Regions from separate parts of the Calorimonas adulescens genome, predicted to be linked through region 1. Evidence: riboswitches for the same ligand, from Rfam matches in the RefSeq annotation. Region 1 holds a riboswitch; the other holds the start of a gene.
What was found. A riboswitch is a leader RNA that binds a small molecule or an ion and turns the genes downstream of it on or off. The one in region 1 is predicted to bind cobalamin.
Positions count from the first base shown of each region.

Region 1 (7,741 bases):
CAAGGAGATGCATCAACTGATAGACCTATTAGTGAAATAGGAGGAAAAGGAGTTTTTGTAAAAGAGATAGAAGATGCATTGCTCAAAGGCGAAATTGACATGGCAGTCCACAGCATGAAGGATATGCCTTATGAAATACCTGAAGGGCTTAAACTCCTGGCAGTTTTAAAAAGAGAAGACCCAAAGGATGTGTTTGTTTCAAGAGATGGGACACAATTTATGGATTTAAAAGAAAGAGCTAAGATTGGAACCGGCAGTTTAAGAAGACAAGTGCAGCTCAAAGCCTTAAGGCCGGACATAGAGATTGTTCCAATAAGAGGGAATATAAAGACGAGACTCAAAAAAATGGAGGAATTAGACCTTAATGGCATTGTTTTGGCAGCGGCAGGTTTGCATAGGTTAGGATTTGAGAATGTTATTACTGAGTATTTTCCACCTGATGTAATTGTACCAGCACCCTGCCAGGGGATTCTTGCGGTTGAAATTGCAGAAAATTTTGGTAATATATTTCAAGAATTTTATCCCCACATTGTTGATAGAAAAACATTTTTTGAGGCTTTTGTTGAAAGGGAACTTCTAAAAGCCTTTGGAGTTAATTGTAGACAACCTTTTGGCGCCTATGCCCAATACAGAAAAGAGGAAGACAAAGAAAAAATAGACGTAAAAGTTGCTTATCAAAAAGAAAATAAACTTTTAAAGGGTGAAATGACTGGCTTAATTGAAGAAACCGATAAAATAATAGAAAAGCTTATTAAAGAATTTGGAGGTTTATGATGTCAGGGATTGTATACTTGATTGGGGCAGGACCTGGAGATATTGGGCTTTTGACATTAAGAGCAGTGGAAGTTATAAAAAATGCAGATGTGTTGGTGTATGACAGGCTCATTAATGAAGATATTTTAAAAATAGCAAAAAAAGATGCAGAGCTTATTGATGTGGGAAAGTTTCCAGATAACCACAAAGTACCTCAAAGTAAAGTAAACGAAATAATTGCCCAAAAAGCTTTTTGTGGCAAAAAAGTAGCCAGAATTAAAGGAGGAGACCCCTTTGTATTCGGAAGAGGTGGAGAAGAAGCCGAATACCTTTCAGAGAAAGGAATACCTTATGAGGTAGTGCCGGGCATAACATCTGCAGTGGCTGTCCTATCCTACGCAGGAATTCCTGTAACCCATAGAGATTTAAGTTCGTCATTTCACGTAATAACGGGTCATGAATGGAAAGGGAAAGATAAAGACCTCGATTGGGAGGTCATATCAAAACTCGATGGGACACTTGTATTTCTCATGGGAATAAAAAATATAGAAAAAATTGTGCAAAAGCTTCTCTATTACGGCAAAGACCCTAATACCCCTACAGCAGTAGTAATGGAAGGCACTACTCCAAACCAAAAAGCTGTGACAGCAAAACTCATTAACATTCCACAACTTGTGCAAAAAGAAGGAATAAAAAATCCTGCAGTTATCGCTGTAGGAGATGTTGTAACATTAAGGGACAGACTAAAATGGTATGAAGACAAAAAGCTTTTTGGAAAAAGGATTTTGCTTACAAGGACCTATGAACAGTCACAGCAGATGAAAAAAATTTTGAGTGAAGAGGGAGCAGATGTTGTTGTTTGTCCTACTATTAAAATCACGCCTTTTTTAGATAATACAGTGGTGTTTTTAGAAGAGATACATAAATTTGATTATGCTGTATTTACAAGTGTAAATGGCGTTTGGAGCTTTATTGAAGCTGTCAGAAAAAAAAGATTTGATTTAAGAAATTTAAGTATTAAAGTAGTGGCAATAGGGAGTAAGACTGCGGAAGCTTTAGAAAATATTTTTATATATCCAGATATAATTCCTGAGGAATACACCTCCTACTCTTTGGCAAATGCACTTAAAAAACATGTTGAAGGAAAAAACATAGCACTTTTAACCTCTCAAATAGGCGGGAATATATTGATAGAAAGTCTCGAAGATTGTGCTGAAGTACAAAAAATTGTTGCCTATAGAAATGAACCAAATTATGAAATAAAGGGAAAGCTTATAAGTGAACTCCGCAAAGGAATAGATATTGCTGTATTTACAAGTTCCTCTACTTTTAATTACATGTATCAATTAATAGGAGACGAAATAAATCTTCTAAAAAACTCTAAAATAGCTGCAATAGGACCTGTAACCCAAAAAGCCATACAGGATAAAGGATTTAATGTAGACATAGTGCCCAGGGAATACACAACGCAAAAGCTTATTGAAGAAATGTTAAGAAATCATCAGAATCTATAAACGGGGAGAGGAGATAAAATGGATTTAGTAAAAAGGCCAAGAAGACTTAGAGTGAACAGCATTTTAAGGGGTATGATTAGAGAAACTTCTTTAGATGCGGGTGACCTTATATATCCTCTTTTTGTTGTGTCAGGTAAAAATATAAAAGAAGAGATAGATTCAATGCCGGGTGTTTACCACTTTTCTATAGATTTGCTTATAGAAGAAGTCAAAGAAGTGCGTGACCTTGGAATTCCTGCTATTTTACTTTTTGGTATACCTTCATATAAAGATGAATTGGGGTCAGAGGCTTATAGTGAGGAAGGTATCGTTCAAAAAGCTGTAAGAAAAATAAAAGAAAAAGTGCCAGAAATTGTAGTAATAACAGATGTGTGCATGTGTGGATATACAACGCATGGACACTGTGGCATTGTTGAAAACGGCCAAGTTCTAAATGACAAAACAGTAGACTACATTGCTAAAATAGCCTTGTCCCATGTTGAGGCAGGGGCGGATATTGTAGCACCCTCTGACATGATGGATGGAAGAGTAGCTACCATAAGAAAGCTTTTAGATAGTAAAGGATTTGTAAATACACCTATTATGGCTTACAGTGCTAAATACGCTTCCTCTTTTTATGGACCTTTTAGAGAAGCAGCCAATTCTGCTCCACAATTTGGTGACAGAAAGTCTTATCAGATGGACTATGGAAACTCCAATGAAGCCTTAAGAGAAATAGCTCTTGACATCGAAGAAGGAGCAGATATTGTCATGGTAAAACCCGCACTTTCTTATCTTGATATTATAAGGCGGGTAAAAGATAATTTCAACATTCCTATTGCTGCTTACAATGTAAGTGGAGAATATTCAATGGTAAAGGCGGCAGCTAAGATGGGATGGATTGATGAGAAATCTACAGTCTTAGAAATACTTGCTTCAATTAAAAGGGCAGGGGCAGATATGGTTATAACCTACTTTGCAAAGGATGTTGCAAAATGGCTTACTACCCTATAATGCTTAATATAAAAAACAAAAAATGTCTTGTTGTAGGAGGTGGTAAAGTTGCTCTCCGGAAAATTTTATCTTTTGTTGAAGGAGAGGCTTTAATCACTGTCATTTCTCCTTCTTTTGATGAGGAAATAATTAAGCTTGCAGCAAAAGAAAAGGTGGAGCTTATAAGACGTGAGTATCAACAAGGGGATGTAAGGGGATTTTTTGTTGCGATTGCTGCTACAGATGATGAGAAGGTAAATAAACTTGTGGCGTCAGATGGAGAAAAATACAATATGCTTGTAAATGTGGTTGATGATAAAGACCTTTCTTCCTTCATTGTACCTTCCATTGTAAGAAGGGGAGACTTAATTATCTCTATATCTACAAGTGGCAAAAGTCCACTTTTTTCGAGAATGATAAAAGAAAAGTTGGAGTCAATCTTCAATGCTGACTATGAAAAACTATTACAAAAGCTATACCAGAAGAGGATAGAATTAAAAGACAAAGGCTTCACTGAGGAAGAAAAAATGGCTATTTACAAAGAATTTATTGAAAAAAGCGGTTTGTTAGAAATAAACGGAGATGAATGTTAAAATAATTCTACGTTAACTCTTGAAAAATGTTCTTTATCAAAAGTAAATATCTTTTAATAAGTATCTTAAAATGACATTGCCGTAAATTTATTCTTTTTTTCAATCACTAAAATTTATTCATGAAACCTGCAATCTAATAAGAGGTGGTTATGTGAAAACTGACAAATCAAATGAATTATTTGAAAGAGCTAAAAAAGTCATGCCAGGTGGTGTAAACAGTCCAGTTAGAGCTTTCAAATCAGTAGAGTCTACCCCCATTTTCATTAAAAGAGGTCAGGGAAGTCATATTTTGGATGAAGATGGCAATGAATATATAGACTATGTCCTTTCATGGGGGCCATTAATACTGGGGCACTCACATCCAGAGGTGGTGGAAGCTATTAAAAAGCAGGCACAATTAGGGGCTAGTTTTGGAGCCTGCACGGAGTTAGAAGTTAAAATGGCTGAAAAAATAACTGAGTCTGTTCCATCTATAGAAGTTGTCAGAATGGTGAATTCAGGCACAGAAGCCACAATGAGTGCAATAAGGCTGGCTAGGGGGTATACGGGCAGAGACATCATTGTAAAATTTGAAGGATGTTATCACGGGCATTCTGACAGTTTGCTTATAAAGGCAGGGTCAGGGGCCCTTACTTTTGGAATGCCTGATTCAAAAGGTGTAACAAAAGAGATAGCAAAGGATACAATTATAGCCAAATACAATGACATCAAAATGGTAGAAGATATTTTTCGAATTTATGGTAAAAATATTGCTGCTGTCATTGTAGAGCCTATTGCAGGTAATATGGGTACAGTCTTACCTGAAGAGGGATTTTTAAAGGGATTGAGAGAGATTACTGCAAAGTATGGATCACTTTTAATTTTTGATGAAGTAATGACAGGTTTTAGAGTGTCTTATTCAGGGGCACAAGGGCTTTACGGCATTATACCTGACATTACCACGCTTGGGAAAATCATTGGAGGTGGACTTCCTGTTGGTGCCTATGGAGGAAGAGAAGAGATAATGAGAAAGGTTTCTCCTGATGGACCAGTGTATCAAGCAGGGACTTTGTCTGGCAATCCTTTAGCAATGGCAGCAGGTCTTGAGACTTTTAAAATATTATCTAAAACTTCTAATATTTACGAAGAGCTGGATAAAAAGGCAGAAAAATTGTGTACGGGGTTAAAAGAAAGTATGGTTCAAAATGGAATTGATGTTATAATAAATAGAATAGGCAGCATGATGTGCATGTTTTTTAATAAAGATGAAGTGAAAGACTATGATTCTGCTTTAAAATCAAATACTGTTATGTATGCTGCATATTTTAGAGAAATGTTAAAAAGAGGTGTGTACTTACCTCCTTCTCAATTTGAGACTTTCTTTTTATCGATAGCTCACACGGAGGATGATATTGAAAAAACAATTGAAGCTAGTTTTGAAGCTGCAAAAGTTATTCGACAGGACTTAAAATAACAGTTTGATAACCTATTTGTAAAATGATATGCTTTATTTGAGAATAAAATTTAATAACAGGCAAATACAGGTACCCAATTTTGAAGTCAAATTGGGTTAAAAGGGAAGCAGGTGAAAATCCTGCACGGTCCCGCCACTGTGATGGTGAGCTTTTTACATTATGCCACTGTCCTTTTACATAAGTGCTGGATGGGAAGGTGTAAAGAGAGATGAACCTAAGTCAGGAGACCTGCCTGTATTTGTGACACACTTACTCTACGGTCGATAGAGGGGAGTGCTATAAAGGGATAAGTATGTGATTTTTACCTCTTAACGCCGTTAGTAAGTTAAGAGGTTTTATTTTTGCTTAAATTTTACAAAAAGAGAGGTGTGTGTGATGAAAAGGATGGAAAAGTGGATGTTACTTGCAGCATTTGCGTTGCTTTTAATGGCTCCACAAACTGCCTATGCCATGCACATAATGGAAGGCTTTCTTCCTCTTAAATGGTGTACAATATGGTATATAGCATCTTTGCCTTTTGTGGTCGTAGGACTTGTAGCAATAAACAAAAAAGTAAAAGAGAATCCAAAACTTAAGATGCTTTTAGGGTTTGCAGGTGCTTTTGCATTTTTGCTTTCATCACTTAAAATCCCTTCAGTCACAGGAAGTTGTTCACATCCAACCGGTGTAGGACTTGGAGCTATACTCTTTGGACCCTTTGCTATGAGCGTTTTAGGCCTTATAGTGCTTTTGTTTCAGGCATTACTTTTGGCACATGGCGGTATAACAACCTTAGGTGCTAATACATTTTCTATGGCTATAGTAGGGCCAATTGCTTCCTATTATATATTTAAATTAGTAAAAAAAGCAGGTGGGCCAAATTGGCTTGCAGTATTTTTAGCTGCTTCAATTGGGGATTTGCTTACATATGTGACTACCTCTTTCCAACTTGCTATTGCTTTCCCTTCTGAAATAGGCGGATTTACAGCCTCATTTTTAAAATTCATGGGGATATTTGCAGTGACACAGGTACCTTTGGCAATAAGTGAAGGGCTTTTAACGGTGCTCGTAATCAATATGCTAACCGTCTACAGCGAAGAAGAACTTATTGAGCTCAATGTTTTAGAGAGAGAAGGCAAGACAACATGAAGGATAAAAGGTTTTTAATGAAGAATTTAATATTAGGCTTATTGGTTATTTTGCTGGTGGTGTTTCCTCTTGTGACTATAAAAAATGCTGAATTTGTTGGTGCAGATGATAAGGCGGCAGAAGCTATCGCTCAGGTGGACAAAAATTACAAGCCATGGTTTAAACCAATTTGGGAACCACCGAGTGGAGAAATTGAGAGCCTTCTGTTTGCCTTACAGGCTGCAATTGGTGCAGGATTTTTGGGATATTATATAGGTGTTGCGAAAGGGAGAAAAAATGTTAATAGATAGTTATGCTTACACCAACAGGATGTACAATGTACATCCTGTTGAAAAACTTTTATTTGCCTTTTTAACTATGATTTTATGCTTTAAATTTGACACCTATACAAATATTGCAATAATTATTTTAATGTTTGTGATAACCGTATTTAAAGCAAAAATTCCAGGAAAAGTGTACATTAAGCTTATGTTAATTCCCTTTTCCTTTCTGGTAATAAGTATAATGACACTTGTCATAAATGTGATAGGGAATAAAAGTACTGCATTAATAAGCTTTAATATTTTTAGAGTAACTTTAGGAATCACTGCACAAGGCATTGATACTGCTGTTATTTTATTCTTCAGAACTTTAGCAATAGTGTCTTGTTTGTATTTTCTTGCTCTTACCACTCCTGTAGTTGATATTATAAATATCTTAAAGAAATTTAAATTTCCATCACTATTTTTGGAGTTACTTCAACTGATTTATAGGCTTATTTTTGTTTTAATGCAAGCCGCTGATGAAATCTATATATCTCAAGATTCAAGGTTGGGATATGCTACATTGAGAAATAGCTATAGGTCTTTAGGACTTTTAATATTCTCTCTTTTTATTAAGTCATACAAAAATTCACAGGATTTATATGTGGCCTTAGAGGCAAGGGGTTATAATGAAGAGATAAAAGTCCTCAGTAAAGATTACAAGCTTTGTTATAAAAATATAATATTTATTGTTTTGATAGAACTAATTTTAATAGGCGCATCAATGCTTTTAAGAAGGTGAACTATGAAAGAACAATTTATATTGGAAGCGATAGATGTGAGTTTTGAGTACAGTGACGGCACAGAAGCTTTGGTTGGAGTAAATATGTTGATAGAGAAGGGTAAAAAGATTGCGGTTTTAGGTCCAAATGGTGCAGGCAAGACAACACTGTTTTTACACTTCAATGGGATTTTGAAACCAAAATCAGGGAAAATATTATACAAGGGTGAAGAGATAAATTACAGTCATAGTGAACTTGTAAAACTTAGAAAAAATGTCGGCATCGTTTTTCAAAATCCTGACA
Region 1 covers NZ_VTPS01000010.1:9,229-16,969, forward strand. The annotation lists gene hemC (hydroxymethylbilane synthase) at 1-774, shown strand, start outside; gene cobA (uroporphyrinogen-III C-methyltransferase) at 774-2,267, shown strand; gene hemB (porphobilinogen synthase) at 2,286-3,260, shown strand; gene FWJ32_RS07470 (precorrin-2 dehydrogenase/sirohydrochlorin ferrochelatase family protein) at 3,242-3,832, shown strand; gene hemL (glutamate-1-semialdehyde 2,1-aminomutase) at 3,984-5,285, shown strand; cobalamin riboswitch at 5,337-5,536, shown strand; gene FWJ32_RS07480 (energy-coupling factor ABC transporter permease) at 5,671-6,414, shown strand; gene FWJ32_RS07485 (energy-coupling factor ABC transporter substrate-binding protein) at 6,411-6,704, shown strand; gene cbiQ (cobalt ECF transporter T component CbiQ) at 6,691-7,458, shown strand; gene FWJ32_RS07495 (energy-coupling factor ABC transporter ATP-binding protein) at 7,462-7,741, shown strand, end outside.

Region 2 (7,741 bases), on a different contig from region 1:
TACATCAGGCCTTACACCTGCAGCCTCAGCCTGCATAGCCTGAGCCCTTCCCATCTCCAGGCCGTCATAGGTAACATAGGAGTTCAAGGCCATATTCTGAGCCTTAAACGGTGCCACCTTAAAGCCATCCTGTTTCAATATCCTCAACAGTGCTGCAGTCATTATACTCTTACCTACATGGGAAGAGGTACCCTGTATCATTAAACACCCTTTCATACTGTCTACCTCCTGTGCTAAACCATCTCTAATTCAGGAATCACAACAGAATAGTCTCCTGCCTCTATCTTTGCTTTAACACCGTATGTCTCATATATGTTTTCACTGCTGACAACCTTTTCTATCTCTCCTTCGGCTATTACCGTCCCATTTTTTATAAGTACGGCCCTGTCGCAAAAATTAAGCGCAATATTAAGGTCATGCACTATGGATACCACTGTCATCCCTCTGTGCGAAAGTTCCCTGACAAGCCCCATTATATCAAGCTGGTATTTTATATCCAGGTGTGACACAGGCTCGTCCAGCAGCATTATTTCTGGCTGTTGCGCAAGCGCTCTGGCTATCAAGACTCTCTGGGCCTCACCACCGCTTATCTCATCCATCCTTCTGTCCTTTAGCTCATACACACCACAGATCTTAAGGCACTCCTCAACAACCCTCCTATCCTCCTCCTTTTCATTGCCGAAAAAATCCATATAGGGGCTCCTGCCCATCATAACCATCTCATACACAGAGAACCCAAGAGAATTCACAGCATCCTGAGGCACAAGACCTATTATCCTTGCCCTTTCTCTGGGCTTTAACTTTACTATATCCACACCATTTATAAAGACAGTACCGGCATCAGGCTTGTAATAGCCTGAAAGATGCCTTAAAAGCGTAGTCTTCCCGGCCCCATTGGGACCCAGCATTCCGGTAACCGTTCCCTGTGGCACACTGAAGGTAATTCCATTCAATATAGGCTTCTCATCAATGCTAAAATTAAGGCCTTTTACATCAATAACATTCAAATCAATTCATCCCCTTGTTTCTCTTTAAAAGATAAATAAAGAACGGTCCCCCCAGCAGGGCAGTAATGATACCAACAGGAATTTCAACCGGTCTTAAAATGTACCTTGCTATCGTATCGGTAAAAACCATAAATCCTGCCCCAACTATTAAAGTGAGGAAGAACAACCTGCGATTGTCCGGACCTGCGATTATCCTCAATATATGCGGAATTACAAGCCCCACAAAGCCTATTATCCCGCTTACAGACACGCAGGCTGCAGTCACCAGGGATGATATGATAATTATCCTTACCTTGGTCCTCTCCACGTCTACCCCCAGGCTGGAGGCGGTCTCATCCCCGAGGAGCATTAAGTTGAGCTCTTTCATATAAAATACAAGGAAAAGTACGCCGATAGAGACAAAAACCAGACTAAATTTTACCTTGTCCCATGAGGACGACACAAAACTGCCCATGGTCCAATATACAATTTCCTCCATATCATCATGATCCAGAAACATGATGAGCGACATCCCTGCAGTAAGAAGATTTCCAAGGGCAACACCCGATAGCAGAAGCGTGGTTGGGGGTATCCTGCCATTCACCCTTGATATCGTAAGAGCAGTAAAGCTGACCAGCAGTGCCCCTACAAACGCAAACAGATTTATCATACCTATGCCCCAGTAACCACCGTCTAAATGCAGTGCAATAGCCACAGATGCACCAAAAGCTGCTCCGGAAGATACGCCTATAATATAAGGGTCTGCAAGCGGATTTTTAAAGACTGACTGATATGTTAATCCAACAACGGAAAGCCCCAGCCCAACTATAAGCGCCAGAATTGTCCTTGGGAGCCTCAGATTCATTATAATGTTTATATGTGACTGAGGCACGTCAAGCAAGGATCCGGAAACCCTAGAGAAAAGTATCCTTACTGCCTCCACTGGGGTAATGCTGGCACTCCCTATAATCAGGCTTGCCACAATGCATATCATTAAAAAAACTATTGAAACGCTCAACAAGAAATAAAATCTGCCCTTCATATCTTTACCTTCTATTTGAAGACTTCAGGGTGAATTATCTTTGCCAACTCGTTTATCCCCTCAAGTATCCTCTCTGTTGGCCTGGTGATAATGTTCTCATCTATTACAAATATCTTCCCATTTTTAGCTGCGTTTGTCTCCTTATAACCCGGTTTTTCATTGAGTTTGTCCACATCGCCGGCATGGTTTGTGGCTATAATGATATCAGGGTTATGTTCCACCAGCTTCTCAAGGCTGTAATCCTGCCATCCTTCAACATCAGAGGCTACATTTTCACCACCCGCTATGTTTATAGCAGCATCGATAAAGGTACCCTTGCCGGCAGTATAATTGCTCTGGCCCACGGAAACCGCAAAATATACCTTGGGCCTATCCCTGTCCTTCACCTTTTCCTGTATGCTGGATATACCATCCTTGATTTTTTTAATAATTTCTTCGGCTTTGTCCTGTGTTCCAGTGATTTTACCGATCATTTCATAAGATGTGTATATATCATCAAATGAATCAGGAACTGTTATAATGACCGGTATGCCCATCTCCTCTAATTTCTCCGCATTCTCTTTACCAAAGGTGCCATCATCCACAAGCACTACATCTGGTTCCGCCCCAGCAATAGCCTCTATATTTGGTGTCGAAAATCCACCCATCTTGGGTTTTTGACTTACCTCAGGTGGATAGTCATCATAGTCCGACACGCCAACGATTTTATCGGCCAGGCCCAGCTCATACAGGATCTCAGTATTGCTTGGTGCCATTGAGACAATCCTTTGAGGCTCCTTCTCTATAGTAAATTCCCTGCCCATAAAATCCTTTATGGTGACGGGAAATGCCGAATTGCTCTGTGCCTGCTGCGATCCTGTCTGTCCTGTGCTGTTTGAGCCGCAGCCTGCAACTGACAGCACCAAGAAAGCAATAAGCATAAGTATACCTATCTTTTTCATACCCACCCATCCTTTCATTAATCAATTAATCAAATAAGAAATCGATTGCCTCTTCTATTTTTACAGTCATAAAAAAACTACCTACCCCTCCGGGGTAGGTCTTATCTTCTTCACCATTACCTTACCTCCCCTCCGAAGGTGTACTTCTGGCAGTGGCAGGTCTCCTGACTTGCACTTCATCTTACTCCCCAGACCTTCCCCGAAATACGGGTGGTGTCACCAGGGTTTCATCCATGCTCACAGTAGCGGGGGCTGTAGTGGATTTTAACCACTTTCCCTTAACCACTTGCCATATTCAATTTGATGCTGCTGTAAAATCAGCAATCGTTCCATCTTGATTATAGCACCGTATAGAGATACTTGCAATGAATGTTTACACAGATTCAAGCTCAAGCAGAAATCTTTTCACATCCAGTCCCAGCCCAAAACCAACCAGGCTGCCGTCTTTACCAATAACCCTGTGACAGGGTATGACAAAGGGGATGGGATTGGAACCCACCGCCCTCCCCACCGCCCTTACTGCTTTTGGCCTTTCAATCCTTTCTGCAATCTCTCCATAACTCACTGTGCTGCCATATGGGATTCTGGTAAGCTCCTGCCACACCTGCCTGCAAAACTCAGTCCCCTCAAGATACACAGGTAGGTCAAACTCAATTAATTTCCTGTTAAAATAAAGGTCTAACTGTCTCGCTGTCTCATCCAAAACCCCATTATGTCGTTCAAAAACACTATCATGCTTTTTTTCAAGGTCATTCAAAAATCTATCGTAATCTGTATCTATTCGTATAAGCATGTCAGCATATGAAGCAATATATACTGTGCCAACCGGCGTATTGGTATTAAATGCGATGAACTCTATCATAACACTATAACACCTCTTATAATTGACTATCAGTTTGCGGAACTGACGCATTTCCTGAGCCACTGCCGCCAGAATTGCGTCTGATTATAGCATTCACAGGCTTATAAGTGTCTGTATACATGAGCTTTTTTTCGATTAACCTGTTATTTTTATCATATACCATCTTGTACACCTTTACCCTATAGCCCTTATGCGCCTCCCTTTCCACGACCTCTGTGCCAGGTGGAAGGGTTTTATCTTCTTTATACTCTGTCACGGGTTCTATAACTTCAAGTACCTCGGTGCTCAGGCTTACCTTTTGACCTGGAGACATGTTCTTCCCATAGATGTCCACAAAAAACCTGTTGGAATTTACGTAAGCCCTTATATACACAGGATATTTGGAGGTATTTTTGAACCTAAAGTCCAGGACGTCTCCTGATATGGTTGCATCCTGGCCCACCGGCACATAGGCCACGGGAAATGAATGATGGTGCCTCTCTGTGACTGACAAATTGGCCCTGACAACTGCATTAAATACAGTGGTTGCTATCTGGCATACCCCACCGCCATAATCGGGTATCAGTTTACCATTTATTATGACCGGTGCCTCAAGATATCCGTTTTCCTTTATTCTTGGGCCCAGTACCTTATTTAAAGAGAATTCCTCTCCGGGGAGCAACAGTTGTCCGTTTATTGCACTGGCTGCAGTCTTCAGGTTTAACGTCCTGTTCACATCAGCAGGGTTAAACACAGTGGAGTACTGGCTTATAATATCTTTTACCGAACTCAGCATATCCTCTGTGATTCTGGGTTTTATCTCTTTAACCGGGAGGGTCAGCTGCCCATAGGTCATCTTCCTCTTTAGCATCTCTAAAGAACCCTCTATATCCAGTTCATAGCCAACCTGATGGGGTATCACCTCGATAATATTGTCCCCTTTAAAGGCAATTCTTGCGTTTACAGCAGGCTTGTCTATGTCTTTTGCTATTTTTTGCAAGGTTTCCCTTGCCTTATCGTCGTCGATTACTGGTTTGACTTCATAATTTACATATACTTTTCCCATCCTTGCCCCGGCAATGTTTTTCAGGTTGATAAGCATGTTCCCCTGCCGTCCAAATGCATATGCCTCTTCTGCAGCCCTTTCATAATCATAGTGGCCTATATCCCTCAACGTGATGTTATACTTCTTATTCAGCACATCCAGCACTATCTCCTGATTTGTGCTGGCATATGACTGTTCTAGAAAGCTCTTCAGCCTGTCTAATGTCATGCCGCCAACATCGACCCCATCCACCCTCACGCCTTCATAAACCACCGGCCTGCTCAGGTATATAATAATATAAGTGAGAATAAATACAGATACAGCTAACACAACTAGCAAAAGCACAAAACCCACCCTGCTTCTGCCGCCGTTGGTTACATTGTTGGACACCATCTATGCCTCACCCCAATAAAATCATCATGTATTAACTGATATTCTTTAATAGTTCATTTAAAGCATTGGAAACGGACCCTGATGCCTCTTCCTGTCTGTTTGATATCTCTTTCAGTTCATTTATCTCATTACTCATTGACACAAGTTGTGATTTTATATTATCTATGGTATCAATGATATTGCCGTAAGAGCGGTCCGTGTCCCTTGTAAGGTTTTGAATCTCGTTGGCGACTACTCCAAACCCTCGGCCATACTCGCCCGCCCTGGCCGCCTCGATTGAGGCATTGATCCCAAGTATCTTTGTCTCTTTCGTTATTCTTTTTATTGATTCTACCAGTGAGTCTATCTTTTCAACATTTTTACCCGTCATCTCCATACATTCAAATATAGCGTTGGTCACGGTGTTTATTCTTTCAATCTCCTGAAAAAGTGACCTGATATTAGAAGCAATGACCTCGCCTTGGGTTTTCAGGTTTTCCACCTGCATATCTAATTTCTCTATAACGCTCATCATGATTCTTGCCATTGCAGAATCCATTACCCTTATATTGCCAGCCAGTGCCCTCAGTCTTTCCAACACATCCTCATTCCCAGTCACCTCTATGATAAGGTCGGGGTTAAACTCCAAAACCGACCCAATGTCATTGCTGGTATTTATACCTATCTCTTTAGCAAATTTCATACCTGGTGCGTCATCATTGACATCAATCACACTTATCACAGACATAACCTCTGAGTCTTTAAAATGCTTGAGTATATTATATCCTCCCTTGCCTCCTCCAACCAGAACGCTTCTTATCATAGTACCCCCCTCTTAAGAGTATAACATATTTTTATAAAGTAAATATTTAAGAAATGGTTAAAAAATACCTGCAGAGGCTGTTTACAGGACATCTATCGCACTGGGGTTTTCTTGAATGACAAATGTTTCTTCCGTGATAAATTAAAAGATGATGAGATAGAGACCACATCTCCACTGGCAACAGAGCCATCAGGTCTTCCTCAACACGCTCAGGGGTTTTACCGTCTGACAGACCCAGCCTGTGCGAAACACGAAACACATGGGTGTCCACACCTATAGCCGGTATTCCAAAAGCGTTGCTCATAACCACATTGGCTGTCTTCCTGCCAACGCCCGGGAGCTTCATAAGGTCATCTATATTGGATGGCACCTTCCCTCCAAACTCTTTCACTAAAATTCTGCATGTTTCCAATATGTTTTTTGCCTTATTGTGATAAAAGCCGCAGGACCTTATCTGTTTTTCCAGTTCTTCCTGACCGAGTTTGAGGTAGTCCTCAGGTGTCCTGTACCATTTAAATAATTCCCTGGTAACCTCATTTACCCTCTTATCTGTGCACTGAGCGGATAATATCGTCGCTATCAAGAGCTCAAAAGGATTGGAAAAATTCAGTGCGGTCCTGGCGTCAGGATATGTCTTTTTAAGAATATCAAATATCTTCATTGCCCTTTCTTTATCCAAGAGATTGCCTCCTCAATTTCCCTTCTCACTTCGGAATCTTTTTCTATTTTAGAGGCCTCATACAAAATTCCAAGGGCCTCTTTTCCCATTATCCTTGAGATTGCCCATGCTGCTGTGCCCCTTATAACAGGTCTTTCATCTGATAGAAGTCTTATTATGTTTTCGGCCTGGCCCTTGAGCCTCATATTTCCCGCTGCAATAAGCCCATTTCTCTGAATCACTGTCCTCCCTCTCCACCCGGCCGATGTGTTCTTAAAGCTCTCCTTAAACTGCTTACTATCCATAGACAGGATAAACCCTATGTCCTCCATATCATACGGTATATCCTGTGCCAGACAGGAATTAACCGGCAGGTCTACCCTGTTATAGGGACACGCTTCCTGACACGTATCGCATCCATATATCCTGTTTTGAAGTCTTTCTCTAAACTCGGAGGGAACAAACCCCTTCATCACTGTAACATACGAAAGGCACCTCTTTGCATTCAGCACATAAGGGGCTGCGATAGCCCCTGTTGGACAGGCCTTTATACATCTGTCACAGTCTCCACAGGCATGCATAAGGGGCACGTCTGGCAAGATATCCAGATCAGTCAATATCTCTCCGAGGAAAATCCACGAGCCCATAAAGGGGTTTATAATTGAGCAGTTCTTACCAAAAAAACCAACCCCTGCCCTCCTGGCTATCTCCCTATCCACAAGCGGGTCGTTGTCTGCCAAACACACCGCCTCCGCATTGTACTCGCATTTCAGATAATCTACCAGCTCACCCATCATCTTATCAAGGATAAGATGATAGTCTCTGCCCCGTCCCGACTGCGATATCATTCCCTTGTTCTTCTCAGACCTTTTCGTCCCACCATAATATATCCCTACAGAAATTATAGACCTTGCCTCAGGTAGGACCTTTCTCGGGTCTATCCGTTCCTCTATCCCGCCTTTTTCAAGCCCTGACAGATACCCCTTTTCTCCCCTTTCCTTTAGAACGTCTGCTATATCAAACACATCGGCAC
Region 2 covers NZ_VTPS01000021.1:16,239-23,979, forward strand. The annotation lists gene FWJ32_RS11440 (cobyric acid synthase) at 1-216, opposite strand, end outside; gene FWJ32_RS11445 (ABC transporter ATP-binding protein) at 234-1,007, opposite strand; gene FWJ32_RS11450 (FecCD family ABC transporter permease) at 1,009-2,028, opposite strand; gene FWJ32_RS11455 (ABC transporter substrate-binding protein) at 2,040-2,969, opposite strand; cobalamin riboswitch at 3,107-3,271, opposite strand; gene FWJ32_RS11460 (methylated-DNA--[protein]-cysteine S-methyltransferase) at 3,343-3,831, opposite strand; gene FWJ32_RS11465 (VanW family protein) at 3,848-5,245, opposite strand; gene FWJ32_RS11470 (methyl-accepting chemotaxis protein) at 5,280-6,050, opposite strand; gene nth (endonuclease III) at 6,097-6,711, opposite strand; gene queG (tRNA epoxyqueuosine(34) reductase QueG) at 6,708-7,741, opposite strand, start outside.
Region 2: it holds a riboswitch for cobalamin, as region 1 does, so the genes downstream of both, FWJ32_RS11455 (ABC transporter substrate-binding protein) here and FWJ32_RS07480 (energy-coupling factor ABC transporter permease) in region 1, are expected to answer to the same signal.